Regions from separate parts of the Janthinobacterium sp. SUN033 genome, predicted to be linked through region 3. Evidence: predicted binding sites of a transcription regulator. Region 3 holds the regulator's gene; each other region holds the start of a gene.
The links. Region 3 encodes NrdR, which represses ribonucleotide reductase genes. Its sites were predicted from a motif close to CACNANATNTNGTG; they were not measured.
Positions count from the first base shown of each region.

Region 1 (9,591 bases), on a different contig from region 3:
GGAAAAATTCATGCGCTGCTTCGTCGAAGCCACCAAGGCCTTTATCGACAACAAGGCGACGGCGGAAAAGTATGTGCGCGAAGTGGTGTTCCGCGGCCAGATCACGAAGGACGACTTCGACGACGCGATCAGCAATTCGCCGTATTCGTATGACATCTCGCCCGAGCATATCCAGGTGACCACCGATGTGATGGTGAAAACGGGCGTGGGCCGCATGAGCAAGCCGCCCGTGGCCAGGGACTGGGTCAAGACGGACTTGCTGGAGCAGGCGAAAAAGAGCCTGAATGTGAAGTAAATCAGGAAACCATGAAAAAACCTCCGCGCCAGTGCTGGTGCGGAGCTTGTGGCGGGTTGCCTTTAGCGGGCGTTAAAGCCCATCCAGCCTTTCTCCGTCTGGCGGAAGCTCAGCGTGTAGATGCGGGTCAGCTCGTCGCCTTTCTTGAGCTGGCGGCTGATGATGGCGCCGTAATTGTCTTGCACGATCTGGTCCGACCACTGCATCAGGTTCTCGAAACGTTCGGCCGTCATCGCCGCCTGGCGCGCCAGCAGCGGCGCGGGAATCGCCTTCTTTTCCTGCTGCTGCGCCCAGAATTCGCGGAAAACCTTGTTTTCACCGCCCATGCCGCGCGCCATCAGGCCCAGGCCCATGGTCATGCCCACGGAGCCATCCGTCTTCGCCTCTGTTTCGAGCCTGTCGGCCACGTCGGCCAGCAATTCCAGGTAGCCCACCTTGGCGCGCAGCACGGCCGAGCCCTTGATTTCGTACTGTTCGTTCTCTTTCCAGCCATTGAGCTTTTCCAGCTTCGCGATGTCGAAGTACTGTTTGTACAGATCATAGCTTTGGATGGACGTACGGAAGTATTCCTCGTACGTGGATTGGGAAGGTGCATCTTTCATGCAGCCGCCTAATATAGTACAGGCGGCCAGCAAGAGACAGGTCCAGGACAATTTTAGAAAAGACATGGCGGGGGGCGGTGGCGTCAGGGTGGATAAATATTGCTTTGTGGACATAATTATAGGACTGGCTAATCAGGGTGGCAACATACCCGCAGCGCGGCGACAGTGTGCCGCAGGAAAGATTGCCGAAATCTTGAGGGTGCGCCACCCCGTCATGCCTCAGGCGCGATATCATGGCAGGCTTGCGGCATTGGATGACGGCGTCGTGCCTGTCACCCAGCCTGTCGCCTGAATCGCGCTTGTCGGCTATGGTGTAAACTTAAACTATGCAGATCTATTTCTTTTTCATCGCCGCCCTGTTGTATGCGGTGTGCGCGGTGCTTCCCTCGTCCCGTGCCCGGCTTATTGCCGGCCTGACCGGCGTCGCCTGGCTGGCGCACGCCGCCACCCTGTGGTTCGACCTGATGGCGCCGGGCACATTGCGCTTCGGTTTTTCCGCCATGCTGTCGGCCGCGCTGTGGGTCTCGGTAGGCGCTTACTGGTTAGAGAACCGCAATTTCAGTCTGGACGGCTTGCGCCGCATGGTCATGCCCAGCGCCGTCATCGCCATCGGCCTGGCCTGGGCCTTTCCCGGCAGCCAGGTCAGCATGGAAGGCAAGTCGGCCGTCTTCGGCTGGCATATTGCCGTGGCCGTGCTCGCCTATAGCACCCTGACGATTGCCGCCTTTCACGCCGTGCTGATGGCGCTGCAGGAATCGCGTTTGCACACGCGCAGCGAAAGCCGCGGCTTCATCGGCACGGCGCTGGACCAGCTGCCAGCCCTGCTGACGATGGAAAAGTTGCTGTTCCGCATGATCGGCCTGGGGTTTATTTTGCTCAGCCTGACCGTGCTGTCGGGCATCGTGTTCTCCGAGCAATTATTTGGCAAGGCGCTCAACTGGGATCACAAATCCGTGTTTACCATGCTGTCGTGGCTGCTGTTTGCCTCGCTGCTGGCAGGCCGCCGCTTCCGCGGCTGGCGCGGCAAGACGGCCCTGAGTTTTACCCTGGCCGGTTTCGCCACCTTGCTGCTGGCCTATGTCGGCAGCCGTTTTGTACTGGAAGTGGTTTTACACCGAGGATTCGCATGACACGTGTTTTATTCTGGCTGGCGCTGGTGTTCCTGGTGCTGTTCGCTATCCGCAGCAAGATCCGTGGCATGCAGCAGCGGGCCCGCGCGCAACAGCAGCAGCGGCCGAATCCGTTTACGCCGCCGGTGCGGCCGCAGGAATTGCCGGATGCCGAGCTGATGCTGTGCTGCGCCCATTGCGGCGTGTACTACCCGGCCTCGGAAAACGTGCAGGCCAAGGGCCACGACTACTGCAGCCACGCGCACGCCACGCTGTAAGGGGCGGTCCGCAGGCGCGCGTGCGTTGCTCATCCGTATCGTAACGTCCTCCGGCATCCGTCCGGCGTAGCATCTGCAGCAGGCGGTTCGTCGCCGCCATTGCAGAAAGGCGCGCTCACCATGTCCCGTCCCAGCCCCCGTTCCAGCCCGCCGACCGCCGCCGGCATGCCGCCGGCGCCGCAACTGAGCGGCAACTCGCTGCCCATGCAGGCGCTGCGCGCGCAGATCGGCCGCATCGCCCGCTGCGGCGCGCCGGTGGCCATCCGCGGCGAATCGGGCACGGGCAAGGAGCTGGCAGCGCGCGCCATCCATGCGCAGGGCGCGCGCGCCAGTTTTCCGTTTATCGCCGTCAACTGCGGCGCCATTCCCGAAGCGCTGATGGAAGCGGAATTCTTCGGCTGCCGCCCGGGCGCCTATACGGGCGCGCTGCACGAGCGCCAGGGCCTGTTCCAGGCGGCCCACGGCGGCAGCTTGCTGCTCGACGAAGTCGACGATCTGCCGCTGTCCATGCAGGTGAAACTGTTGCGCGTGTTGCAAGAGCACCGCGTGCGCAAGCTGGGCGGCAGTACTGACGAAGCCGTCGACGTGCGCATCCTGTGCGCCAGCCAGCATGGCCTGACGCGCGGCGTGGCCGCCGGGACGTTTCGCCAGGACCTGTTTTACCGCCTGAATGTCATCGAGCTGGCGCTGCCGCCGCTGCGCGAACGGCGCGGCGATCTGCAGGTATTATGTGAGGTGATCCTCGCGCGCCTGTCGCCGCACCGGGTCGTGAGCCTGGCGCCGCCGGTGCTGGCGGCCCTGGCCGCATATGCGTTTCCCGGCAATGTGCGCGAACTGGAAAACGTGCTGGAACGGGCGCTGGCCTTTGCCGACGGCGGCGTGATCGCGCTCGACGGGCTGGCCTTGCCCTTCGCGGCGGGCAACGTGCCCTTGCGGGCGGCGCCGGCCATGCCGGCTGTGTCCGAGCGGCAACAGTGTCTGCCCGGCATGGCGGCGTATGGCGTGGCCAAGGTCTTGCCGCTGGACGTGTATTTGCGCCAGGCCGAGCGCGACATGATCATGCTGGCGCTGGTGCAGGCGCGCTACCACCGCGCACGGGCGGCGCGCCAGCTGGGCCTGAGCGTGCGCCAGTTGCGTTACCGCATGCAGAAATTGACGATACAGGAAGCCCTACTTGATGAGCGCATGGACGATAGATGAAGACGGCTGGTGCGACGGCGCGCTGCGCTATGACTCGCCGTACTGCGATGCGCGCCCGGACGGTGCGCAAGTCGATTTGCTGGTGATCCATAACATCAGCTTGCCGGGTGGCCGCTTTGGCGGGCCGCATGTGTCGGACTTGTTTACGGGCCGGGTAGATTATAATGCCGATCCTTCTTTCGCCGACCTGCGTGGCTTGCAGGTGTCGGCGCACTTTTTTGTGCGGCGCGATGGTGCGCTGTTGCAATATGTTTCTGCTGATCAACGTGCCTGGCATGCGGGCGCGTCCGCCTTCGAAGGACGCCCGCAGTGCAATGGCTATTCCATCGGTATCGAAATGGAAGGTGCGGACGATGTGCCGTTCCAGCTGCGGCAATATCATGTGCTGGCGGCGCTGACGGCGGCGCTGGTGGCGCGCTACGGGCTGTCCCAGGTGCGCGGCCACGAGCATATCGCGCCGGGCAGGAAGACGGATCCGGGGCCGTTTTTTGACTGGCATTTTTATCAAGAATGCTGGCTGGAAACCCTGAACGGACAAGCTGCGTTAGCGCTTACTTCGCGGGGATTGGGCTTCCCAGCCATGCCCTGAAAAGTCAACCGAAATCGTATATGAAAATACAAAAAATTACGCCGACGGATGCCGGAAAACTATTGCATCGCCCTTCGATGGGTACTACAATTAGTGCAGAAGTTGGATGTAAAGACTATATGTAGTGCCATCACAGACGTTTTCAGAATTATTGTCAAAGCTACCCGGATTGCTGATAAAGCACTGGAACTGGCGGTTTATCACCCTTGATCGTGTTTTGCGCCAGCCGGGCAGTGCGGTGTGGCGAGATGGATACTGACCTGTTTTATGCACTATGAATTTACTATTTAGCAACAAATACCTGAAGAAACCCTGACCATCGGGCGTTCTATTCAACAACACACGCGGCAGCAAAACTGCAGGCTGACTTTAGCTGACAACGGGAGCTTCAATGCAATCACCACAAGATATTTCCATCCATCCAACGCCAGTATCGCCAGCGCCAGGCGCGGCCAACAGCGTGGCGAGCACGGGCGCGGCATTGGGCGACTATCGCATCATCCGCCGCAACGGCGCGGTGGTGGCATTTGAGCCTTCGAAGATCGCCATCGCCATGACCAAGGCGTTTTTGGCCGTTAACGGCGGCCAGGGCGCTGCCTCGGCACGCATCCGCGAACTGGTGGAGCAATTGACCGACGGCGTCGTCGCTGCGCTGGTGCGCCGCCACCCGGGCGGCGGCACCTTCCATATCGAAGACGTGCAAGACCAGGTGGAACTGTCGCTGATGCGTTCGGGCGAGCATGACGTGGCGCGTGCCTATGTGCTGTACCGCGCCAAGCACATGGAAGAGCGCCGCCTGCAGAAGGAAGCGCAAGGCGCCTCGGCGCAAGTTTCCGCACCACAACTGAACGTGACCGACAACGGCGTGCGCCGCCTGCTGGACATGCAGGAAGTGCGCGACCTGATCAACGCCGCCTGCGCCGGCCTGGAAAAGCACGTCGATGCCGACGCCATCCTGGCTGAAACGGTGAAAAACCTGTACGACGGCGTGCCTGTCGAAGAGTTGCACAAGTCGGCCATCCTGGCAGCGCGCGCGCTGATGGAAAAAGACCCGGCCTACAGCCAGGTCACGGCCCGCATCCTGCTGCACACGGTGCGCAAGGAAGTGTTCGGCAAGGAAGTGCCGCAAGCGGCCGCTGCCGCCGAGTACCTGACGTATTTCCCGCAATACATCGCCAAGGGCATCGCCGCCGAGCTGCTGAACCCGGTACTCGCCAGCTTCGACCTGGAACGCCTGGCCAAAGCCATCGTGGCCGACCGCGACTTGCAATTCGGCTACATCGGTCTGCAAACCCTGTATGACCGCTACTTCCTGCATATTCAGGACGTGCGCATCGAAATGCCGCAGGCGTTCTACATGCGCGTGGCGATGGGCCTGGCACTGAACGAGGCGGACCGCGAAGCGCGCGCCATCGAGTTCTACAGCCTGCTGTCCTCGTTCGACTTCATGAGCTCGACCCCGACCCTGTTCAACTCGGGCACCCTGCGCTCGCAGCTGTCGTCGTGCTACCTGAGCACCGTCTCGGATGACCTGGAAGGCATCTACGACGCCATCAAGGACAACGCGCTGCTGGCCAAGTTCGCCGGCGGCCTGGGTAACGACTGGACGCCAGTGCGCGCCCTGGGCGCCCACATCAAGGGTACCAACGGCAAGTCGCAAGGCGTCGTGCCGTTCCTGAAAGTGGTCAACGACACGGCCGTGGCAGTCAACCAGGGCGGTAAGCGCAAGGGCGCCGTCTGCGCCTACCTGGAAACCTGGCACATGGACATCGAGGAATTCCTCGACCTGCGCAAGAACACGGGCGACGACCGCCGCCGCACGCACGACATGAACACGGCAAACTGGATTCCCGACATGTTCATGAAGCGCGTCATGGAAAAAGGCGAATGGACCCTGTTCTCGCCGTCGGACACGCCAGACTTGCACGACAAGGTCGGCAAGGCTTTTGAACAGGCTTACGTGGGCTATGAAGCCAAGGCCGCCGCCGGCGAAATCCGCGTCTTCAAGAAGATCGCCGCGCTGGATCTGTGGCGCAAGATGCTGTCGATGCTGTTTGAAACGGGCCACCCATGGATCACGTTCAAGGACCCTTGCAACATCCGCAGCCCGCAGTCGCACGTCGGCGTCGTCCACAGCTCGAACCTGTGCACGGAAATCACCCTGAACACCAGCAGCGATGAAATCGCCGTCTGCAACCTCGGTTCCGTGAACATGCCGGCGCACATGAAGGAAGGCAAGCTCGATCACGTCAAGCTGGCCAAGACCGTGCGCACCGCCATGCGCATGCTCGACAACGTCATCGACATCAATTACTACGCCGTCGACAAGGCGCGCAATTCGAACATGCGCCACCGTCCGGTCGGCATGGGCGTGATGGGCTTCCAGGACTGCCTGCACATGATGCGCATCCCATTCGCCTCGGACGCCGCCGTATCGTTTGCCGACACCTCGATGGAAGCCGTCTGCTACTACGCCTACCTGGCGTCGACGGAACTGGCCGAAGAGCGCGGCCGCTATGAATCGTATGCCGGTTCGCTGTGGGACCGCGGCATCCTGCCACAGGACTCGGTCAAGCTGCTGGCTGAAGAGCGCGGCGGCTATCTGGAAGTCGATTCCTCGTCGGCCATGGACTGGACACCGGTGCGCGAGCGCATCGCCAAGTTCGGTATGCGCAACTCGAACTGCGTGGCGATCGCCCCGACGGCGACGATTTCGAACATCATCGGCGTCTCGGCCTGTATCGAGCCGACATTCCAGAACCTGTACGTGAAATCGAACCTGTCGGGCGAATTCACCGAGATCAACGGCTACCTGGTGCGCGACCTGAAGGCGCGCGACCTGTGGGATGAAGTCATGATCTCCGACCTGAAGTACTTCGACGGCTCGCTGGTGAAGATCGACCGCATCCCGCAAGACCTGCGCGATATCTACGCCACCGCCTTTGAAGTGTCGCCAAGCTGGCTGGTGGAAGCGGCTTCGCGTCGCCAGAAGTGGATCGACCAGGCTCAGTCGCTGAACATCTACATGGCTGGCGCATCGGGTAAGAAACTGGACGAGACCTACAAGCTGGCATGGCTGCGTGGCCTGAAAACCACCTACTACCTGCGTACCATCGCCGCTACCCACATGGAGAAATCGACCTCCAAGACGGGCGCCCTGAACGCCGTGGCAGTCGATGGCGGCATGTCGGCCAGCGCGCAGAGCGCCCAGGCGGCGGTCGTGGCGGCGGCAGCAGTGGCCGTGGCGCCGGTAGTGGCAGCGGCAGCGGACGACGCCGATGGCGAAGCTTGCTACCTGCGTCCGGGTGACGATGGCTTTGAGGAATGCGAAGCCTGCCAGTAAGATTTTAGTTGTCAGCCCGGCACGGTCGGGCTGATTCAATGTTGTCAATGTCCGCATTGTCCGATACAACGGGCCTGTTGCGGATCGCCGGCTCGCCGGCATGGAAAGGAAGAAGAATATGTCGTTGTCATGGGATGATGAAACCACGTCGGCAGCTGCGCCGCGTCCGGCGCAGCAAGCGCCACTGGGTAATACCGAATTGAACCTGCCGGCCGGTGCCGAGCCGTCCGAAGCGAACGCCGAGCAAGTCGCGCGCCGCGTGAATGCCGACGACAAGCGCATCATCAACGGCAAGACGGACGTCAACCAGCTGGTGCCGTTCAAGTACAAGTGGGCGTGGGACAAATACCTGGCCGGCTGCGCCAACCACTGGATGCCGCAGGAAGTGAACATGCAGCGCGATATCGAGCTGTGGAAAAACCCGAACGGCCTGACGGACGACGAGCGCCGCCTGGTCAAGCGCAACCTGGGCTTCTTCGTGACGGCCGACTCGCTGGCCGCCAACAACATCGTGCTGGGTACCTACCGCCACATCACGGCGCCGGAATGCCGCCAGTACCTGCTGCGCCAGGCGTTCGAGGAAGCGATCCACACGCACGCCTACCAGTACATCGTCGAATCCCTGGGCCTGGACGAAGGCGAGATCTTCAACGCCTACAACGAAGTCAAGTCGATCCGCGACAAGGATGAATTCCTGATTCCGTTCATCAACACCCTGACCGACCCGGCGTTCGTCACCGGTACGGTGGAAAACGACCAGAAGCTGCTCAAATCCCTGATCGTGTTTGCCTGCCTGATGGAAGGCCTGTTCTTCTACGTCGGCTTCACGCAGATCCTGGCGCTGGGCCGCCAGAACAAGATGATGGGCGCGGCCGAGCAGTACCAGTACATCCTGCGCGACGAATCGATGCACTGCAACTTCGGCATCGACTTGATCAACACGATCAAGATGGAAAACCCGCAGTTGTGGACGGCCGCCTTCCGCGAAGAGATCAAGGACCTGTTCATGAAAGCCGTGGAACTGGAATATGCGTACGCGGAAGACACCATGCCGCGCGGCGTGCTGGGTCTGAACGCGCCGATGTTCAAGGGCTACCTGCGCTTCATCGCCAACCGCCGCGCGCAGCAGATCGGCATCGAGCCGCTGTTCGCCCAGGAAGAAAATCCATTCCCGTGGATGAGCGAAATGATCGACATGAAGAAGGAACGTAACTTCTTCGAAACGCGCGTGACCGAGTACCAAACCGGTGGTGCGCTGAACTGGGAGTAACCCTTTTTCAGTCAACGCCCAAAAGCGCCGTCATTGAGACGGCGCTTTTTTTTCGCCTGCATGGCGGCGGGAAAATGCGTGCCTCATCGCGTCATGCGATGAGGTTTGCACCAGGATTTTCGGCTGCCGCGAATGGCCGCATCGCGGGCCCCAAAAATCATTTCCGGAGACGCTGGCGGCGGCATTTGCCGCGCGATTGTGCGATAGCACGCGTAACGTGCAAAAAAGCGGGCGAAAACGTGTCGTGCCGGTTGCGCATTGACAAGGTTTTCGTGTACTTTATGAGATTGCAAATGCGAGCGTTAGAATGCGGGGTTTTTTAACCAGCGCGGTAGCGAAAAAACCTCGCAAAACAGGGATACAGATTTACACGGATATGCACAAAACCACACCGTTTTCGTCTGCCGCCGTGCCCGAATTTTTTCAGGCATGGCGGTTTTTTATTTGACGGATGGGTGTTGTGGCGAGCGCGATGCGAGGAGCGAAAAAACGCACGGCATCGAAAACGAATGACCGAATTCAGACTTTGCCACCAGCTGCGAGATAAAGCAGGGTGGCACCGACGATGGCTGAAGTGCTGCAAACGTGAGGAGTTGCAGCAGTTCAGCTGGTGCCGAATTCATTAGCGCAAACGACCGTTTGTGCCGATGAATAATTCGCCTGGCCTATCCCTGTGGTGGGTCGGACGGGTTTAAATCTTGTAGCTTAAATTTCTCATCTCAGATGAAGGAGAGACAAATGGCAACAGCCGCTAAGAAATCAGAAGTAAAGAAACCAGCCGCCAAGGCTGCTCCTGCCGCGAAGAAGCCGGCAGCCGCAGCGAAGACGGTTGCCGCTAAACCAGCTGCCAAAGCCGCAGCAAAACCAGCCGCCAAACCAGTCGCCAAAGCCGCAGCCAAGCCTGC
Region 1 is NZ_JAPQNV010000006.1:370,761-380,351, forward strand. Features, by position in the region: gene OX460_RS25020 (ABC transporter substrate-binding protein) at 1-295, shown strand, start outside; gene OX460_RS25025 (hypothetical protein) at 358-897, opposite strand; gene ccsA (cytochrome c biogenesis protein CcsA) at 1,224-2,027, shown strand; gene OX460_RS25035 (PP0621 family protein) at 2,024-2,284, shown strand; gene OX460_RS25040 (sigma-54 dependent transcriptional regulator) at 2,405-3,484, shown strand; gene ampD (1,6-anhydro-N-acetylmuramyl-L-alanine amidase AmpD) at 3,462-4,073, shown strand; gene OX460_RS25050 (ribonucleoside-diphosphate reductase subunit alpha) at 4,465-7,416, shown strand; gene OX460_RS25055 (ribonucleotide-diphosphate reductase subunit beta) at 7,535-8,686, shown strand; gene OX460_RS25060 (hypothetical protein) at 9,522-9,591, opposite strand, start outside.
Region 1: OX460_RS25050 (ribonucleoside-diphosphate reductase subunit alpha) is a predicted target of NrdR. The motif match lies at 4,187-4,200, and genes of this name have one in related genera.

Region 2 (9,591 bases), 530 kb from region 3:
CTCGACCGAATAGCGGCCATTGCCCGTGATGCGGCGCAAGGTCGCCAGTTCCGCGCCCGCCTCGATCAGCGCCTGCGTCGACAGCACCACTTCCTTGCCGGCGGCGGCCAGCATGTCCGCGATATCGAGCCAGTCGGCCAGGCGCACCTCATGCCGGCGCGAGCAGACGGTTTCGCCCAGGTAGACGATATCGACGGCGGTGCCGGCGATCTGCTGGTAAAACTCGAAGACGGTGGCGCGCGGCCAGTAGTACAGCAAAGGGCCCAGTGAAAGCTTCAGCATGTTCATCCTCTATTTCCAAGATCTGTGGTAAGCGCCCAAGGTGTGCTGCTGGCCTTCGGCCAGCTTGTCCATGGCCGCCATCCAGCCCGGCTTGACGGCATAGCGCGCATTGCCTTCGCGGCAGGCGTCGATCGCTTCGCGCCACACGCGCGTGACCTGCGCCACGTAGGCGGGACTACGCTGGCGCCCTTCGATCTTCACGGCGCGCACGCCCATGGCGATCAACTGCGGCAGCAGCGCCAGGGTATTCAGGCTGGCCGGCTCCTCGATGGCGTAATACTCTTCGTCATTGACTTCGAAACGCCCCTTGCACAGGGTGGGATAGCTGGCGTTCTCGCCGGGCGCATAGCGGTCGATCAGCACGCCGTTCAGGCGCGACTCGAGGCCGTTTGGCGTTTCCAGCCAGCGCACGGATTTCGCCGGCGAGCACACGCCATGGGTATTCGGCGCCTCGCCCGTCGCATACGACGACAGCGCGCAGCGTCCCTCGACCATCACGCACAGGCTGCCGAAGCCGAACACCTCGATCTCGACTTCCGTCTTGGCGATCAGTTGCTCCACCTGCGCCATCGACAGCACGCGCGGCAGCACGGCGCGGGCGATGCCGAAGTGTTCATGGTAAAAATTGATGGCTTCGTAGTTGGTGGCCGAGCCCTGGACGGACAGGTGCAGGCGCAGCTGCGGGTGGTGCTGGGCCGCATACGCCATCAAGCCCGGATCGGCCACGATCATGGCGTCGATGCCGGCATCGGCGGCGCGGTCGATGGCGCTGCGCCACACGGCCCAGTTGTGCGGCTGCGGATAGGTGTTCAGCGCCAGCAGCACCTTGCGCCCATATTGATGGGCGTAGCGCACGCCCTCGGCGATGGCCTTCTCGTCGAAATTGAGGCCGGCGAAATTGCGCGCATTGGTGGCGTCGCGAAAGCCCAGGTACACGGTGTCGGCGCCATTGTCGACGGCCGCTTTCAAGGCTGGCAGGCTGCCGGCGGGACAGACCAGTTCCAGCGGTCCGGCCACGCGGGTGGCGGTGGTTGATTCAAGCATCATGGTGTTCACAGTCCTGTATCGGCTCAGGGTGCAGACTATAGCCCCGCCCAGGCTGCCCAGTCCTTGACGCAGGTGAAGGAATGCATGCATGGCTGGTGCGCGTTCAACTTGCTTGACCTGGCTGTAAAATGCCCTCCTTTTCTCCCTCTTCGATTGCCCGCCATGCCCCGCAAACCGCTGCTGATCTTCCTGCTCACCCTGTTCCTCACCGTGCTGCAGGTGCAGTGGGCCTCCCCCACGGAAGGCTACGACGCCGAGGCGCTCTCCGTGCTGTCGCCCGAAGTACTGGGCGCGTATCCGGGCGTGCTGCTGCTGTTCCTGCAAGCCGTCTTCGCGCGCCGCGCCATGCCCGTGACGCGCCAGGCCGCCATCTGCACGGGACTGCTGGCCGTCTACTGGCTGCTGGCCAATTACGTCACGTTCGACGCGCGCGTGGCCAGCTGGAGCACCTTCTCGACGCGGGAAATCTGGGCGCACGTGCTGCCCGCCTCCATCCTCAGCATCGCCGTCTGCGGCGCCGCCTACTTCGCCGCGAGCGCCTTCATCCTGCGCCAGGGCCGCCTGAAAAAGTAAACGAGGGCGCTTTTTTCACCTGCATCAAGGATTCGTCACGCCACTGCACGCACCCTTTGACGCCACTATATTTAGTGATTAATCTCCATAAAAACACCGCATGTTGTGTTTATTGGAGGTTTCATGACGACGAATGCAGTTTCCCCCACACGCGGCCAGGTCGATGTCGCCGCGTCCATCAATGAATACCTGGACCGGCGCGACTGGCGTGTCAACGCCAACGCCAACCAGGGTTACTCGCTGGGCGGCCTGATACTCAATGTGTCGGGCAAGGTCATCGCCAACTACTGGCTGGACCAGGTCTATCCGCCGGAAGTGGGCGCGGCGCACCGCGAAGCGGCGCTGCACATCCACGACCTCGACATGCTGGCCGGCTATTGCGCCGGCTGGTCGCTGCGCACCCTGCTGCACGAAGGCTTGAATGGCGTGCCGGGCAAGATCGAGTCCGGTCCGCCGAAACACATGTCGAGCGCCATCGGCCAGATCGTCAATTTTCTCGGCACGCTGCAAAACGAGTGGGCCGGCGCGCAGGCGTTCAGCTCCTTCGACACCTATATGGCGCCCTACATCCGCAAGGACAGCCTGCGCTACGAAGACGTGCGCCAGTACATGCAGGAACTGATCTTCAACCTCAACGTGCCATCGCGCTGGGGTACGCAGACGCCGTTCACCAACCTCACCTTCGACTGGGTTTGCCCGGACGACCTGCGCGAGCAGATTCCCGTCATCGCCGGCCAGGAGATGGACTTCAGCTATGGCGAGCTGCAGGCGGAAATGGACATGATCAACCGCGCCTACATCGAGATCATGATGGCGGGCGACGCCAAGGGCCGCGTCTTCACCTTCCCCATCCCCACCTATAACATCACCGAGGATTTCGACTGGCATAGCGAGAATGCCGAATGCCTGTTCGAAATGACGGCCCGCTACGGCCTGCCCTACTTCCAGAATTTCATCAATTCGGAACTCAAGCCGAACATGATCCGCTCCATGTGCTGCCGATTGCAGCTGGACTTGCGCGAATTGCTGAAACGGGGCAATGGCCTGTTCGGCTCCGCCGAGCAGACGGGCTCCCTGGGCGTGGTGACGATCAATTGCGCGCGCCTGGGCCACCTGTGGCGCGGCGACGAACCAGCCTTGATGGCAGACCTGGACCGCCTGCTGGAACTGGGCAAGACCAGCCTGGAAATCAAGCGCCGCACCATCGAGGAATTGATGCAGCAAGGCCTGTTCCCGTACACGAAACGCTATCTGGGCACCCTGCGCAACCACTTTTCCACCTTGGGCGTGAACGGCATCAACGAGATGATCCGCAATTTCAGCGGCGACGCCTGGGACATCACGACGCCAGAAGGCCACGCGCTGGCCGTGCGCCTGCTCGACCACGTGCGCGCCCGCATGGTGGCCTTCCAGGAAGAGACGGGCCATATGTACAACCTGGAAGCGACGCCGGCCGAAGGCACGACCTACCGCTTCGCCCGCGAAGACCGCAAGCGCTTTCCCGCCATCCTGCAGGCAGGCACCGCCGACAACCCGTATTACACGAATTCGTCGCAACTGCCCGTCGGCCACACGGACGACCCGTTCGAGGCGCTGGAATTACAGGATGTGCTGCAGCGCAAATACACGGGCGGCACGGTGCTGCACCTGTACATGACGGAAGCGCTGTCCGACGCCAACGCCTGCCGCGAGCTGGTAAAACGCGCGCTGAGCCGCTTTTCGCTGCCCTACATCACCGTCACGCCCACATTTTCCATCTGCCCGCGCCACGGCTACCTGGCCGGCAAGCATGAATTCTGTCCCACCTGCGATGCGGAGCTCATTGCCCGCAAGCAAGCCCAACCTGCTCCATCACTTAAGGAAACGCCATGAATGCACGTCCCGACTTCACTCCCGCCATCACCCTGCTCGATACGGAACGCCAGCGCTGCGAAATCTGGACCCGCGTGATGGGCTACCACCGCCCCGTCGCCTCGTTCAACATCGGCAAGCAGGGCGAATTCCACGAACGCCAGTATTTTACGGAAGCGAGCGCCCGGGTCGGCCAGCCCGCCTGCCATGGCGGCTGAATTGAAGGTGGGCGGCCTGACGCCCTTTTCCGCCACCGACTATCCCGGCAAGCTGGCGGCCGTGGTGTTCGTGCAGGGCTGTCCCTGGCGTTGCGGCTATTGCCACAATCCGCACCTGCAGGCGCGCACGCCGGAAGGCGCCATGCCGTGGCAGGACGTCCTGACCTGGCTGCGCCGCAGAACGGGCCTGGTCGACGCCGTCGTCTTCAGCGGCGGCGAAGCGTGCATGGATCCGGCGCTGGGCCGCGCCATGCAGGACGTCAGGGAACTGGGTTTCGGCATCGGCCTGCACACGGCCTGCATCTATCCGCAGCGCCTGCAGGAAGTGCTGCCCCTGGTCGACTGGGTGGGCTTCGACATCAAGGCGCCGTTTGCCGACTATCGACATGTGACCCGCGTGGCCGGCAGCGGCAACCCGGCGCGCGCCTGCCTGGATGCCATCCTCGCCAGCGGCGTCGCCTACGAATGCCGCACCACCACCCATCCGGACCTGCTGCCGGACGACCAGCTGCTGGCCCTGGCCTCCACTCTGGCCGCCAAAGGCGTCGATAACTACGTGCTGCAGCAGTTCCGCGCCGAAGGCTGCGCGGATGCGGCGCTGTCCGGGCGCCCCCTGCACGGCTATCCGGCGGCGCGCACGGTGGCGCAAATCGGCGCCATGTTTCCCCGTTTTACATTCCGTAATCATGGCAGTTGAGCCGACAAGCACATTATTTCGGAAAGCCCCGCAAAATTCCCCGTTCTGCAACGCTGAAATGTCTTGCGTGCTGTAATGTATCAACTGTGCTGCGCACCACGCGCAGCCCGTCAGATTCCTCACACCGCATTACAGATAAGCGTCATCCATGAACGATTTCACCGCAGCCAGCCCAGGCACCCCTTCCACCCATGCCGACATCCTGTACGGCCCGCCGCGACCGGATTTGCTGCGCGAGGAAGTGCTGGCCGACCTGCTGGAAGCGACGGCCCGCCGCTGCCCGCAGCAAATCGCCCTGATCGATGGCGCGCGCCGCATCACGTATGCGCAACTCGATGCCCAGGCGGGCCTGGCCGCGTCGCGCCTGGTGGCTGCCGGCGTCAAGCCGGGCGACATCGTGGGCCTGTGGCTGCCACGCGGCGCCCATTTGCTGTTGATGCAGGCGGCCATCGCCAAGGCGGGCGCCGCCTGGCTGCCCGTCGATGAAGACACGCCCGTCGAGCGCCTGCAAGTGTGCCTTGATGACGCCCATGGCGCGGGCGTCGTCAGCTGCGCGCTATTCGCGCCGCGCCTGGCGGACGCCGGTGTCCAGCGTCCCGTGTGGACGGCGGAAAGCCTGCTGGTCCCCGCCACGCCGGGCGAAGTGCTGCCGGCGCGGGCAACCGTGCTGCCCGACCACCCGGCGTACGTGATCTACACGTCCGGTTCCACGGGCAAACCGAAGGGTATCCTGATCAATCAACGCAGCATCTGCCACTTCCTGCGCAGCGAAAACGCCGTGCTGGAAGTGACGCAGGACGACACCGTCTACCAGGGCTTTTCCGTCGCCTTCGACATGTCGTTCGAGGAAATCTGGATCGCCTACCTGGTGGGCGCCACCCTGTGGCTGGGCCCCAAGGATATCTCGGGCGACCCGGAAGCCTTGCCGCGCGCGCTGGCCGCCAACCAGGTCACCGTGCTGCACGCGGTGCCGACCTTGCTGGCCCTGTTCGCCGAGGACGTGCCGAGCCTGCGCCTGATCAACCTGGGCGGCGAGATGTGCCCCGAGTCCCTGGTCGAGCGCTGGTCGCGTCCGGGCCGCGCCATGTTCAACACCTATGGTCCCACGGAGGCAACCGTCTCGTGCAGCCTGGCGCGATTGCGGCCCGGCGAACCCGTCACCATCGGCACGCCGCTGCCCAACTATGGTTTGCTGGTGCTGCAAGTGGCCGAGCCGGGAGAAAACCGTCCCCTGGCCCTGCTGCCTCGCGGCGAGACGGGAGAATTGTGCATCATCGGCCCCGGCCTGGCCGAAGGTTACCTGGGCCGGCCCGACCTGACGGTGGAAAAATTCCTGCCCAATCCCTGGGCGACCAGCGACGATGACGCGCGCCTGTACCGCACGGGCGACCTGGCGCGCATCGATGCGGACGGCCAGGTGCTGTGCCTGGGCCGCGCCGACGACCAGGTGAAGATACGCGGCTTCCGCGTGGAGCTGGGCGAGATCGAAGCCGTGCTGGCGCAGCAGGCCGGCGTGGGCACGGTGGCCGTGTTGCTGCGCAAGGACGACGGCATCGACCAGCTGGTGGCGTATATCGTCGGCAGCGACGAGGCGCCCGAGGACGCCCTGACGGCAAAAACCCTGCGCACTGCGCTGAACCTGCACCTGCCGCCCTACATGGTGCCTGGCCGTTTTGAATTGCTGCCGCTGATGCCGCGCCTCACTTCGGGCAAGATCGACAGGAAGGCCCTGAAGGCCATGCCCCTGTCCGCGCCACCGGCCGGCGAGGCGGGTGAATCGGACGTGCCGGAAACGCCGGCCGAAGCGGCCCTGTTCGCGGCGCTGGCCAAGCTGTTCCCCGGCCAGGCGATCTTGCGCCAGCTGGACTTCTTCAGCGACCTTGGCGGCCACTCCTTCCTGGCCGCGCGCCTGGCGTCCGCCCTGCGCGCCGATCCGGCCTACGCCCACATGACGGTGCGCGACATTTACCAGAACCGGCAGATCGGCAAGATCGCCGCCGTCCTGAACGAGGCGCCCGCGCTGGCCACGCCGGAAGCGGATTGGACGCCGCCATCCACCCTGAAGCGCTGGATCTGCGGCGCGGCCCAGGCGGCCGCCGTGCCGGGCCTCGTCACCCTGCGCATGGCGCAATGGATGGCGCCCTTCTTCACCTACCACTTCTTCACGGGCGACACGGGCGACACCGTGCCGCGCGCCATCGCCGCCTCGATCGGCGTGTTTTTGCTCGCGACCCTGGCCGAATTTGCCATCGCGATCGCCGGCAAGTGGCTGATCGCCGGGCGTTTGAAGCCGGGCAGCTATCCGCTGTGGGGCGTCACGTATTACCGCTGGTGGCTGGCCGACCGCCTGGTCGAATCGGCGCCCGCCTACCTGCTCAGCGGCTCGTCGCTGAACAGCTGGTGGCTGCGGGCGCTGGGTGCCAAGGTGGGCAAGGAAGTCGTGATCGGCTCGATGACCCTGCGCGCGCCCGACCTGCTGTCCATCGGCGACAACGTCAGCGTGGGCAATGCCGTCAACTTTGAAAACGCCCGCGTGGAACGGGGCCGTTTGCTGCTGGGCCGGATCAGCATCGGCGACGATGCCTGCATCAGCTCTTATGCTATCCTGGAAGGCAATACCAGCGTGGGCGCGTTTGGCCACCTGGAGGGACAATCGGCGCTGGCCGATGGCGCGGCGGTACCCGCCAGCAGGGTCTGGACTGGCTCGCCCGCGCGCGATATCGGCCCGTTTGACATGGCCAGCCAGCCGCCGCGCCCCGCCGTCTCGCGCCTGCGCCTGCCGGGCGAAACCCTGTTCTTCTGCTTCGGCATGGTCCTCATCGCCGTACTGTTCTTCATGCCCGTCTTCCCCAGCTTCGTGCTGATCGACTGGTTCGACGAGCGCGAAATGATGCCGTGGCTGCAGGGACGCGACGTGACGACCCAGCTGGCCCGCTACTTCCTGCTGGCCTTCCCCGCCAGCGCCGTGCTGATCGTGCTCACGGCCCTGCTGTCGGCCGCCATCCGCTGGGGCGCGCTGCCCCGTTTGAAGCCGGGCAGCTCGCCCGTCCACAGCAATATCTATTGCGCCAAGTGGCTGGTCAGCCATATCCAGGAATCGAGCCTGAACGTCCTGCACGGCATTTACGCCACCGTCTACGCGCCCTACTGGTACCGCCTGCTGGGCGCCAAGGTGGGCAAGGGCGCGGAGATTTCCACGGCGCTGGGCGTGGTGCCCGACATGCTGACCCTGGGCGACGACACCTTCATCGCCGATGCCGTCATGCTGGGCGACGAGCAGATCGACGGCGGCTGGATGACCATGCGCCCCACCGTCATCTCGCACCGCAGCTTCGTCGGCAACGGCAGCTATATCCCGGATGGCACCGTGCTGCCCGAACACGTGCTGATCGGCGTGCACACGCATGCGCCGCGCAATGAGCAGATGCACAGCGGCGACACCTGGCTGGGCTCCCCGCCCATGCACCTGCCCGCGCGTGAACAGGTCAGCGGCTTTGCCGAGCACCTGACGTTCAAGCCATCGCTGTTGCGCCGCCTGGGCCGCAGCCTGATCGAAGCCTTCCGCATCGTCGCGCCGCACGCGGTGGTGATCGCCGTCGGCTATACCCTGGTGCTGGACGTGATGCCGATCGCGGGCGCCGGGCGCTGGGGCGAAGTGGTCAGCGACCTGGCGATCGCCGGCATTGCCTACGGCATCGGCAATTTTTTGGTGGTGGTGCTGTTCAAGTGGCTGCTGCTGGGACGCTACCGCAAACACGCGGCGCCCATGTGGACGCCGTTCGTGTGGATTTCCGAAGGCGTGACGAATCTGTACGAAGGCATCGCCGTGCCCAACTTCATGCGCTACCTGCGCGGCACGCCGTGGCTGCCTCTCGCCTTCCGCCTGTTCGGCTGCAAGATCGGCCGCGGCGTCTACATGGACACGACGGACATCACGGAATTCGACTGCGTGCACATCGGCGACTACAGCGAATTGAACGCCCTCACCTGCCCGCAAACGCATCTGTTCGAAGACCGCGTGATGAAGATCGACCACGTGGAAATCGGCCAGCGCGTCTACATGGGCCCGCGCAGCTCCGTGCTGTACAGCGCCAAGGTGGGCGACAATGCGCGCCTGGGGCCGTTGACCCTGGTAATGAAGGGTGAGCACATCCCCGCCGGCAGCAACTGGGCGGGCTGCCCGGCCGCGCCGCTGCGCAGCTGATCGCAGTCGATGAATCGTACGGTGCTCTTCTCAAGAGACGGCGTGCTGGTGATCAGCATCGGCGCCGTGCTGCCGCGCGCCGATGCCCGCTTGCGCATCCGCGCCGCCGTGCGCGAGGCGCTAGCCCAGTGGCTGAAGCTGGACATCGAGGCGATTTCGGTGGAGTCGACGCCTGGCCAGGCCCCGCGCCTGCTGCTGGCCGGCCGCCCTGCGGGTTTGTCATTGACCCATGACGAGGGCATCTCGCTGGCCGCCGTCCATCTGCACGGCCCAGTCGGCCTTGACGTGATGCGGGTGCAGGCTATTGCCGACTGGTGCAATCTGGCGCGCGATTACCTGGGGCCGCAGGTGACACAGGAGCTGGCTTCATTGCCCGATGCTCAACGCCCATTGGCCCTGGCGCAAGCGTGGACGGCGCGCGAGGCGGCGCTCAAGTGCGCGGGTTTGCCGCTGGCGGAATGGGACGGAGCTGCGCCAGCTTGCCGCCCGCAAGCTTTGAGCTTGGCGGCTCCATACGTGGCGACCCTGGCATACTAGTCTTCCTTGCCCTCGGCCGCCCCGCCGATCTGGACGAAAATCAGTTTTACGATAATACTGACGAGCAGTCCCAGCACCCCGATCAATTCCAGCATGGCCATTCCTTTGCAGTGACAGCAGACCAGGCCACTGTAACGCGAACCCCGGGGCCAGGCTAATATCAAATCAGGCAGTCTCCGATC
Region 2 is NZ_JAPQNV010000003.1:259,744-269,334, forward strand. Features, by position in the region: gene OX460_RS14240 (U32 family peptidase) at 1-282, opposite strand, end outside; gene OX460_RS14245 (peptidase U32 family protein) at 292-1,326, opposite strand; gene OX460_RS14250 (hypothetical protein) at 1,492-1,902, shown strand; gene OX460_RS14255 (ribonucleoside triphosphate reductase) at 2,026-3,774, shown strand; gene nrdD (anaerobic ribonucleoside-triphosphate reductase) at 3,771-3,971, shown strand; gene OX460_RS14265 (anaerobic ribonucleoside-triphosphate reductase activating protein) at 3,961-4,668, shown strand; gene OX460_RS14270 (Pls/PosA family non-ribosomal peptide synthetase) at 4,817-8,872, shown strand; gene OX460_RS14275 (4'-phosphopantetheinyl transferase superfamily protein) at 8,894-9,409, shown strand.
Region 2: OX460_RS14255 (ribonucleoside triphosphate reductase) is a predicted target of NrdR. The motif match lies at 1,966-1,979, and genes of this name have one in related genera.

Region 3 (9,591 bases):
CGTCGGCCAGCAATTCCAGCGCCGCCAGCTCCGGCCGTGGTGCGGGATTGCCGGGCGTGCCGCCGCTTTCCAGGCTGCCCACCGCATGCGTCCAGGCCATCGCATCGAACGGCGGCGGCGCAAAACCGTCCGGCGCGCGGGCGCGGTCGCCGGATGCGGCGGGAGTGACCGGGACATTGCCGGGCACGTAACGGTCACCCGCCATGCCCGCATCGCCGAGGCTGACGACGATATGCCGCTGGCAACTGGCCGTTTGCGGGTCGCTCCATTGGGTCACGACCGGCAAGCCGTCGTCGATGGCAGGCGGAGCCGTCACAGGCGGCACCGGGGCGCTCGCTTGCCGTCCCTGCAGGTAGCGCAGCGATTCGTACAGCAATTCGGCCAGCGGCGCCGCCCTGGCGTACGCGCCAGGATGCCCCGCATTGCCGCGGCCCAGGCCATTGATGTAAGCGGTCACCCCGCCGCCAAGGCCCGCGCCCTGGGCCGCAGCTTCGGCCATATATACGCCGGTGGCGGGATGCCACTCGGCGCCGGCATTGTCTTGCGGCAAATAGTCGGGCGCCGTCCAGCGCTGCCTGCCCACGTGGGCCAGCGGCGCGCGCAGCACGCCGCCATACACGGGGCCGGCGCTGGCGGGCACGCCGTTCAAATGGCCAAACACGCCCACGCGCACCCTGCCGCCATGGCGCTGCACGGCGCCCACCGGCTTGTAGTTCTTGCCATACGCCAGGCACAAGTCGTCGCGCAGCGGTCCCTCATCAGCGTCGCACACGCGCACGCGCGCGAGGAACACCCCGTGCGTGGCAGCAAGGCCAGGCGCATCGCAAGTGCCGCCCGCAGACTGGCCAAGGCTGGCGTCGCCGAACAGCAGGCGGTTGCGGCAGGAAACGATGGCCAGTTGCGCCAACGCAAATGGCGTCGCCGCCGCCACGCCGGCCTGCAAGACCTTGCGCGGGAAAAAGACGGGGTGGGCAAAAAAGTCGATGGGGCTGCCAGCATCAGGTAAGTAGGCGCGCTGCAGCACCGTCTTGCGCACTTCGTCGATGACGCGGTCGCCGCCCGTCAGCGCGTAGCGGACGAGGTCGAGCATGCTGGTGCTGGCCCAGTTGAGAAAGTTGCCGCTGAAACTATCGCCGCCGCAACCGTGCAGCGCATCGGCCGGCTTCAGCACGGAGAAGTAAGCGGTCGCTATGCGCAAGTCCGGCAGCATGACGCCATCCTTGCTGCGATACGGATAGCTGTAGCACATGCGCGCATGAAAATACCCTGCATACTCGCGCTGCGGCGCATAGTCGCCGCCATGCGCGGCAGCGGCCGCCGCATGCGTGAAGGACAGGTTGAGCAACAGATTCGGCGGCACCCTGGCGCCGTGCAAGCCCGCGTCGGCCCGTGCCAGCGTCACCGGCGGGACGGCGGCGGCAAGGGCGCCGCCGCAACAGAGGCTGGCCAGACAGGCCAACAGCATCAGCCAGACGCAGCCGGCATGCCGCCGGGCAGACCGCAAAGCAGGCCACAAAGTGGACGGCAAAGTGGGCGGCAAGATGAACCACGACGCCTTCATGGCCCCGCTCCAGCCGCCTGCTTGCGGTAGTAGCTTTGCAGCACGACTTGCGTGCTTTCCTGCGCGCCAAAACCGATGGCCGTGATGCGGTACACATAGCTTTCCGTAGCCAGGCCGCCGGCCACTGTCGTGGCCTGCGCGCCGGGCGGGTGAAACGGCAGCAATTCGATCAGGTAGCGGGGTCGGCGCGACGGCAGGAATCCCTGCCCCGTCTGCATGACGGCGCCCGTAAACTGGCCGTATGGCACGGTGCGGCTGCTGGCTTCGGCGCCATCGAGGTCCGTACTCAGCCAGAGGGCCGGCGCCTCCGGGGCCGCGGGCAGGCACAGGCCCAGTGCGCCGCCCTCGCCGCAGCCGTCCGAGAACCCTGCCGCACTGCCTGGCGCGAAGAGGCTGCTGCGTCCCGGCGCGCCGGGCAAGCCTTCGATATCGTTCTGTGCATCCACCAGTGCCTCCTCCGCCGCCTGAAACGCGATCTGCCGGTCGCGCTCGCCGCGCGCCGCCTTTTCTCCCTGCAAGGCCATCTGCGCCGCCGATATGCCCAGCAACAAGATGATCACCAGCAGGCACAGCACATACACGAGGGTGGCGCCGCCGCATCGCGCACGAAGTGGGCGCCAAGGCACGCAACAGCGGACGCCCGCGCCAGCCATCGCGCCGCCCGCCTAGGCCGGCCCGTTGCGCAGCATGATGCTCGTCTGCACCATTTGCCGCAGCCGCGAACGCGTCGCGGCGGGCAAGGACGCGCGCGCGATGCGCACGCCCATGTCGCCGGCGCCATGCGCCTCGGCATACGCCTTGCCGAACAGGTCGAACTGCGCCAGCCCCAGTTCCGCCATCTTGTCGGCCTGTCCCGCCTCGCCATGCAGCAACAGCGCCACGCGCACGCTGGCCACGCGTTTCCAGTGCGTGCGCCGTTGAAAATCGCGCTGGCGCGCGGCCGCGTCCGCCCCCTCCAGCAGCAGCGCCGCATCGTAGGCGTCGAGCGTGCTGGCGTTGACATAGCGGTTCGCCACGCCGTCAGGCGGCGTATCCGTGTCGAGACCATACAGCACCTGGAAAGCATCGACGCCACGGATGACGGCGTCCGCGCCCCAGCCGTTCGCGCCGCGGTACTTGCAGCGCAGCTCGCCTTCGCCATCGGCGCCCTGCGCCACGTAGAAAATGCTCCAGCCCCGCTGCGCCTCCGTTTGCGCGGCGCCCACGCCGAAGCCGGCGCAATTGAGCACGGAACCGTCGCCGCCCTCTTCCTTGCCGGCGCCGTAATAGCGCAAGGCCAGCACGTCGCTGCCATGCAGGGCGCCGGGCAGCGCGCCGCTGATGCCGTCGCTGTTCTTGCCCAGGCTGCGCGCGTCGAGACCGGCGATATTCGCGCTGTCGTAATCCGCATGGGCGACGGGCGCGGCGCTGCTGTCCCAATTCACATACGCCGTCTGGCGCACGGCGCGGGCGATGGCGTCGAGCGCATAGCGGGCGTTGTCATCCAGGCGAGCGCTGGCGGACTGGTCGCCATAGCTGCCGCTGGCCGCCAGCAGCACGCTACTGGCGGCCAGCATCAACAGCGCACCCAGCGACAGGGCCACCAGCAATTCGACCAGGCTCATGCCACGATGCCCGCCGTTCATGCGCCGCCCCCGCCCAGCTGGAATGCCAGCCTGGGCAGCGACTCGCCTGCCGCATTCACGGCGGGCGAGCCATCGGGCAGCCGGCCGCGCCAGCCCAGCTTGATGACGATGGGCGCCCCCTTGCCGCCGCTGCACGCCCACTGCAAGCCCTGGGCGGCGGCATCCCACGCGGCAAGGTCGCGGCAGATGCGCAGGCGCGCGCCGGGCAAGGCCGCATGCAGCCCTTGCTTCCATTCGGCGATGTCGAATTGCGCCAGCTCGGCCGCGCTGCAGGCGGCAGCGCCAAGACAGTCCGGCGCGCCACCGCCAGCTTCGGCGCCGTCCGCCGCCGCGTAGGCCACATTCAGGTAGGGATTGCCCGCATCGGGGCCATTCATGAGCACGTTGTTCGCGCGCATGCGCTCGGCCATGCCGGCGGCCAGTTGCACGCCCGCCGACAGCAGCGCCGACTCGTGGCGCGCGCGCAGGGCGTTCAATTGCAGGATGCTGGCGCCCAACAGGCCCAGCGCCAACAGCAGCAGCGACACCAGCACTTCGACGAGGCTGCTGCCACCCGCAGGAAACATAGTGCGACCGCCCTTGCGCATGCGCTACTCCCTTCCGCAGAAAGAGCCGCAGGAACAGGCGGCCCAGCTACAAGATAGGCGCGCACAAAAACCCGCGTCTGCGCTAGCGCAAACAGGACGATGATAAGTCGAGAAGAACGGCGGTGGGATTGGTCAGACCGCTTGCCAGGCAAGCGCTGGCATGGTGAACACGGGGCGCTGGAGTGGCCCCGCTGCCGGCAAAGTGAATGTCCGGGTGAGCGTCAGGGCTTGCGCGCCTGGCCCACTTCGGCGATCGCGTCCTGGAACTCGGCCAGGTCTTCGAAATTCTTGTAGACGGAGGCAAAGCGGATGTAGGCGATCTTGTCCAGGCGCTTGAGTTCCTGCATGACGAGTTCGCCGATATAGCCGGATTCGACTTCGCGCAAGCCGCTGGTGAGCAGCTTTTCCTGGATGGACGCGATGGCCGTATCCACAGAGGCGGCCGCGACGGGACGCTTACGCAAGGCCAGCATCAAACTGCCGCGCAACTTATCCGCAGCGAACTCCGTCCGGCTGCCATTCTTTTTGACGACGGCCGGCATGATAAGTTCAATGCGTTCGTACGTGGTAAAACGCTTGTCGCATTTGCCGCAGCGGCGGCGGCGCCGAATGGCATCCCCTTCCTCCGATACGCGCGTATCGAGAACCTGGGTGTCGCCGTGCTGGCAAAATGGACATTTCATGGGCTGGCTACAACTTTATAGTAATAATTACGGGAAATCGCCGCCCTTGTACAAAGGGCGCCCGAATCACTCCGGGCGCCCTTGGGCACGACTGGAATGTGTCATACAGAATCTTACTCCGTATGACACATTCTGGACAAATAATTATGCTGCGTACACTGGGTGCGCGTCGGCCAGCACTTTCACGGCCGCTTTCACGCGCTCGATGGTGGCGGCGTCATGCGGATTGTCCAGCACGTCGGCGATCAGGTTACCCACTTCTTCCGCTTGCGCTTCCTTGAAACCGCGCGTCGTCATCGCCGGGCTGCCCAGGCGGATGCCCGAGGTGACGAACGGTTTTTGCGGGTCGTTCGGGATGCCGTTCTTGTTGCAGGTAATGTGCGCGGAACCGAGGATGGCTTCGGCTTCCTTGCCCGTCAGGTTCTTGGCGCGCAGGTCGACCAGCATGACGTGCGATTCGGTGCCGCCGGACACGATGCGAAGGCCGCGCTTGATCAGGGTTTTCGCCAGCACGTCGGCGTTCTTGATCACTTGCTTCTGGTATTCGACGAATTCAGGGCTCAGCGCTTCCTTGAAGGCGACGGCCTTGCCGGCGATCACGTGCATCAGCGGGCCGCCCTGGATACCAGGGAAGATGGCAGAGTTGATGGCTTTTTCGTGTTCGGCCTTCATCAGGATGATGCCGCCGCGCGGGCCGCGCAACGATTTGTGCGTGGTCGAGGTGACGAAGTCGGCGAACGGCACCGGGTTCGGGTACAGGCCGGCGGCGATCAAGCCCGCGTAGTGGGCCATGTCGACCATGAAGTAGGCGCCCACTTCCTTGGCGATCTTGCTGAAGCGTTCGAAGTCGATCTTTTTCGAGAATGCCGACGCGCCGGCGATGATCAGCTTTGGCTTGCGTTCGCGGGCCAGACGTTCCATTGCCTCGTAGTCGATGTCTTCTTCCGCCGTCAAGCCGTAGGAAACGACGTCAAACCATTTGCCGGACATGTTCAGCGGCATGCCGTGGGTCAAGTGACCGCCCTCGGCCAGCGACATACCCATGATCAGGTCGCCTGGTTTCAACATGGCGAAGAACACGCCCTGGTTCGCCTGCGAGCCGGAGTTCGGCTGCACGTTCGCGCATTCGGCGCCGAACAGCTGTTTCACGCGGTCGATGGCCAGTTGCTCGGCCACGTCGACGTATTCGCAGCCGCCGTAGTAGCGTTTGCCCGGGTAGCCTTCAGCGTACTTGTTCGTCAGCTGCGAGCCTTGCGCTTCCATTACGGCTGGCGACGTGTAGTTTTCCGACGCGATCAGTTCGATGTGGTCGTGCTGGCGCGTGTTCTCTTTTTGAATGACGGCGAACAATTCAGGATCGACGTTGGCGAGGTTGTGATCTTTTGCAAACATGTAAAAACTCCAAGTATGAGGGTGCTTGTACTGGCAGGTTGGATCGAATGAGGGGAGCCGGCGTTAAGTGAATAACAACATTGGACAGGCAGCCTCTTCGTGCTTTTCCATAGTGGCTACCCAGGCGAACGGCTGATGAAAAATCTCACGTTTCCCGGTGGGTGCCCACCTTTCGCCGGTTTGCCGACCGCCACTCATGGAGATCGCCCGACTTTTCGCCAGTCACGTGAGACGTAATGGAAGTCAAATTGTAAGTTAAGTACCCAAATTGAGCAAGGAATGCAACCGTGCGGCTATAATCGCCGCGCGCCATCGCAGCCCGGGCGCGGCCACGGGCCGCCCCGGGGATGGCTGCGGCTTTTAAGCTGGGCTTAAACCTGGCCATGGCATGTAAGCGTATGTTACGAAGCTTGCCATTGCACACGCCGGATTTACAATGCTGCGGTGCAACTTATATGCAGCTTTTGCATGGCTTTCCAGCAAGCGCCCACAGTCACAAGAAGAAAAATCGCGTAAAATGTTGCTCAATCTCACTACTGGCGCAATAAACATGCCTTCAGTCTTTACCTGGAACGTACGTGTCTACTATGAAGACACCGACGCCGGCGGCATCGTCTATTACGCGAACTACCTGAAATTCTTCGAGCGCGCGCGCACCGAATGGCTGCGCGCCATCGACGTGGGCCAGCAGGAATTGCTGGAACAGCATGACGCGATGTTCGTTGTCAAAAGCGTCAACGCCGACTATCATGCGCCAGCCAGGCTCGATGACACGGTAAGATTAACCTTAAGCATAGAAAAAATGGGGCGTGCCTCCATCGTTTTCCTGCAACAAGCCTGGTGCGGCGACCGCCTGCTCAACACGGCCCGCGTCAAGATCGGCTGCGTCGATTCGGCACTGCGCCCGCGCGCCGTGCCTGATGCAGTCGCGGCCCGCATGCGCGCCTCCTGAGCCCTACCCGCCACCCCCGGACAATTCACCCAACAGACTGCCAGCCAATGAACGTTACACAAGATCTTTCTTTCCTCGCGCTCATCTCCAATGCCCATTTGATCGTGCAACTGATCATGGCCCTGCTGCTGCTGATTTCCCTGACCAGCTGGACCTACATTTTCCGCAAGATGTTTGCCGTGCGCCAGGCGCGCAAGCAAACCATCGAATTCGAACGCAGCTTCTGGGCTGGCGGCAACCTGCATGCGCTGCACCAGAACGCCAGCGGCAACCGCGACCAGAGCGGCGCGCTGGCCCGCATCTTCGACGCCGGCATGGGCGAATTCATCAAGGGCAAGGCTTCCTACGGTTCGCGCGAAGCGCTGGACGTCGGCGCCGTGCTCGACGGCGCACGCCGCGCCATGCGCGCCGCCTTCCAGCGTGAAATGGACGTGCTCGAATCGCACCTGGCCTTCCTCGCGTCCGTCGGCTCCGTCTCGCCGTACATCGGCCTGCTCGGTACCGTCTGGGGCATCATGAACGCCTTCCGCGGCTTGGCCAACGTGCAGCAAGCCACCCTGGCCGCCGTCGCGCCCGGCATTGCCGAAGCGCTGATCGCCACCGCCATCGGCCTGTTCGCGGCCATTCCCGCCGTCGTCGCCTACAACCGTTTTTCGCATGACATCGACCGCCTGGCGATCCGCTTCGAGAGCTTCGTCGAGGAATTCTCCAACATCCTACAGCGCCAGTCGCGCTAAGAGGGAGCAAGTTTCATGGGTTCCTCCTTTAATAGTGGCGGCATGCGCGGTGGCCGTGGCCGCAAGTTCAAGTCCGAGATCAACGTCGTGCCGTATATCGACGTGATGCTGGTGCTGCTGATCATTTTCATGGTGATGCCGTCGTCGAACAATCCCAGCGTGGTGAACTTGCCCAACGCGGAAAAGTCGGCCAAACCGCCCGATGACTATATTCAGATCGTGCTGAAGCCGAATGGTTCGCTGTCGATCGGCGTCATCGGCAAGGAACAGCTGTCGCCGGAAACGGAACCGAACCGCGACGCCCTGCTGCGCAAGCTGCGCGGTTTGCACGAAAGCAATCCCGACTATCCCGTAATGATCGCGGGCGACAAGGAAAGCAAGTACGACGATGTGATCCAGCTCATTTCGGAAGCAAAAAAAATGGGCATTACCCGCGTCGGCCTGGCCACCAAGTAAGCGCAGCACCCTGTTTCCAGACTTGACCGTTTTTAGATAGACTAGACTTTGCAGACCAAACAAATCGACCATGTACTCGGCAAGCCCTACAGCGTGCCGCGCGAACGCAGCCGCTGGCCCTCGCTGGGCCTGGCGCTGGCGATGCACCTTGGCCTGCTGTTTTTCCTGTGGGTGGGCGTACACTGGCAAAATACGGAACCTGTCGCCGTCGAAGCGGAAGTATGGGACCTGAAAGTGCAGACGGCCGCGCCGCCGCCCGAAGTGGCGACGGAACCGGAACCGACACCGGCGCCGCCGCCGGAACCGCAAGTGGAACAGCCGGCCCCGCCGCCACCGCCGCCCGTGGCCGCGCCCGAGCCGAAGGTCGACCTGCGCGAGGCGGAGATCGCCCTCGAACGCAAGAAGGCCAAGCTGAAAGAAGAAAAAGAGAAAGCGGCAGCGGAAGAACGCCGCAAGCAGGAATTGAAGGAACGCGAAGAAGAAAAGCGCGAACTGGAAAAACAGAAGCAGAAAGAAAAAGACAAGGCTGAAAAGCTGGAAAAAGAAAAGGCCGACAAGCTGGAGAAAGCCAAGCAAGCGAAAGAGAAAGAAAAAGCGGCGGAAGAAAAAGCCGAGAAAGAACTGTCCGATAAAAAAGCGGCGGCCGAAAAAGCGGCCAAGGCGAAGAAAGCGGCTGCTGAAAAAGCGGCAGCCGACAAATTGCGTGCCGATGACATGAAGCGGATGATGGCGCAGGCAGGCAATGGCACAACAGGTACGGCCGCGAAAGCGACCGCGCCACGCAAGGACAGCGGCTATGTCGCTGCCCTGACGAGCAAGATCAAGAGCAATATCGCGTACAGCGGTAGCACGGACGTGCCGGGCAACCCGCGCGCCGTGTTCAAGATCGAGCAACTGCCAACTGGGGAAATTATTTCGGTCCGAAAGATTAAAAGTAGCGGCCTGCCGGCGTATGACAGCTCGGTGGAAAACGCCATTAATAAATCGTCGCCACTGCCGAAGAAAAAAGACGGCACCGTGGAACGCGAGATTGAACTCATATTCGAGATGAAGGATTTGCCTAAATGATGACCATGAAAAAAATGAGCTATGTCGTGCTCTGCGCCGGCCTGATGCTGGGAGCCTCCGGCGCCCAGGCGCAGCTGCGCGTGGAGATAACGGGGATCGGCAGCAACCAGATCCCGGTGGCTGTCGCCAGTTTCGTCAATGAATCGGCGGCGCCGCAGTCGCTGTCGGGCATTATCAAGGCCGACCTGGCGCGTAGCGGCGTGTTCAAGCTGATCGACGCCGATGCGCCCGTGTCGGAAACGGCGCCCGTCAGCTACGAGCAATGGAAGTCGCGCGGCGCCGACGCGCTGGCGGCCGGCACCGTGCAAAGCATGGCCGATGGCCGCCTGGACGTGCGCTACAAGCTGTTCGACACCATCAAGGGCGCGCAGATCTCCAGCATGAACAATGCGGCCGCGCCGCAATTCAACCGTTTGCTGGCGCACAAGATCGCCGACGATATCTATGAAAAGTTGACGGGCGTCAAAGGCGCGTTCGCCACGCGCATCGCCTACGTCACGCAATCGGGCCGCGAATACCGCCTGGAAGTG
Region 3 is NZ_JAPQNV010000003.1:786,859-796,449, forward strand. Features, by position in the region: gene OX460_RS16645 (PilC/PilY family type IV pilus protein) at 1-1,465, opposite strand, end outside; gene OX460_RS16650 (PilX N-terminal domain-containing pilus assembly protein) at 1,558-2,187, opposite strand; gene OX460_RS16655 (PilW family protein) at 2,227-3,186, opposite strand; gene pilV (type IV pilus modification protein PilV) at 3,183-3,752, opposite strand; gene nrdR (transcriptional regulator NrdR) at 3,995-4,456, opposite strand; gene glyA (serine hydroxymethyltransferase) at 4,601-5,848, opposite strand; ZMP/ZTP riboswitch at 5,960-6,084, opposite strand; gene ybgC (tol-pal system-associated acyl-CoA thioesterase) at 6,399-6,800, shown strand; gene tolQ (protein TolQ) at 6,848-7,537, shown strand; gene OX460_RS16685 (ExbD/TolR family protein) at 7,553-7,993, shown strand; gene tolA (cell envelope integrity protein TolA) at 8,042-9,061, shown strand; gene tolB (Tol-Pal system beta propeller repeat protein TolB) at 9,058-9,591, shown strand, end outside.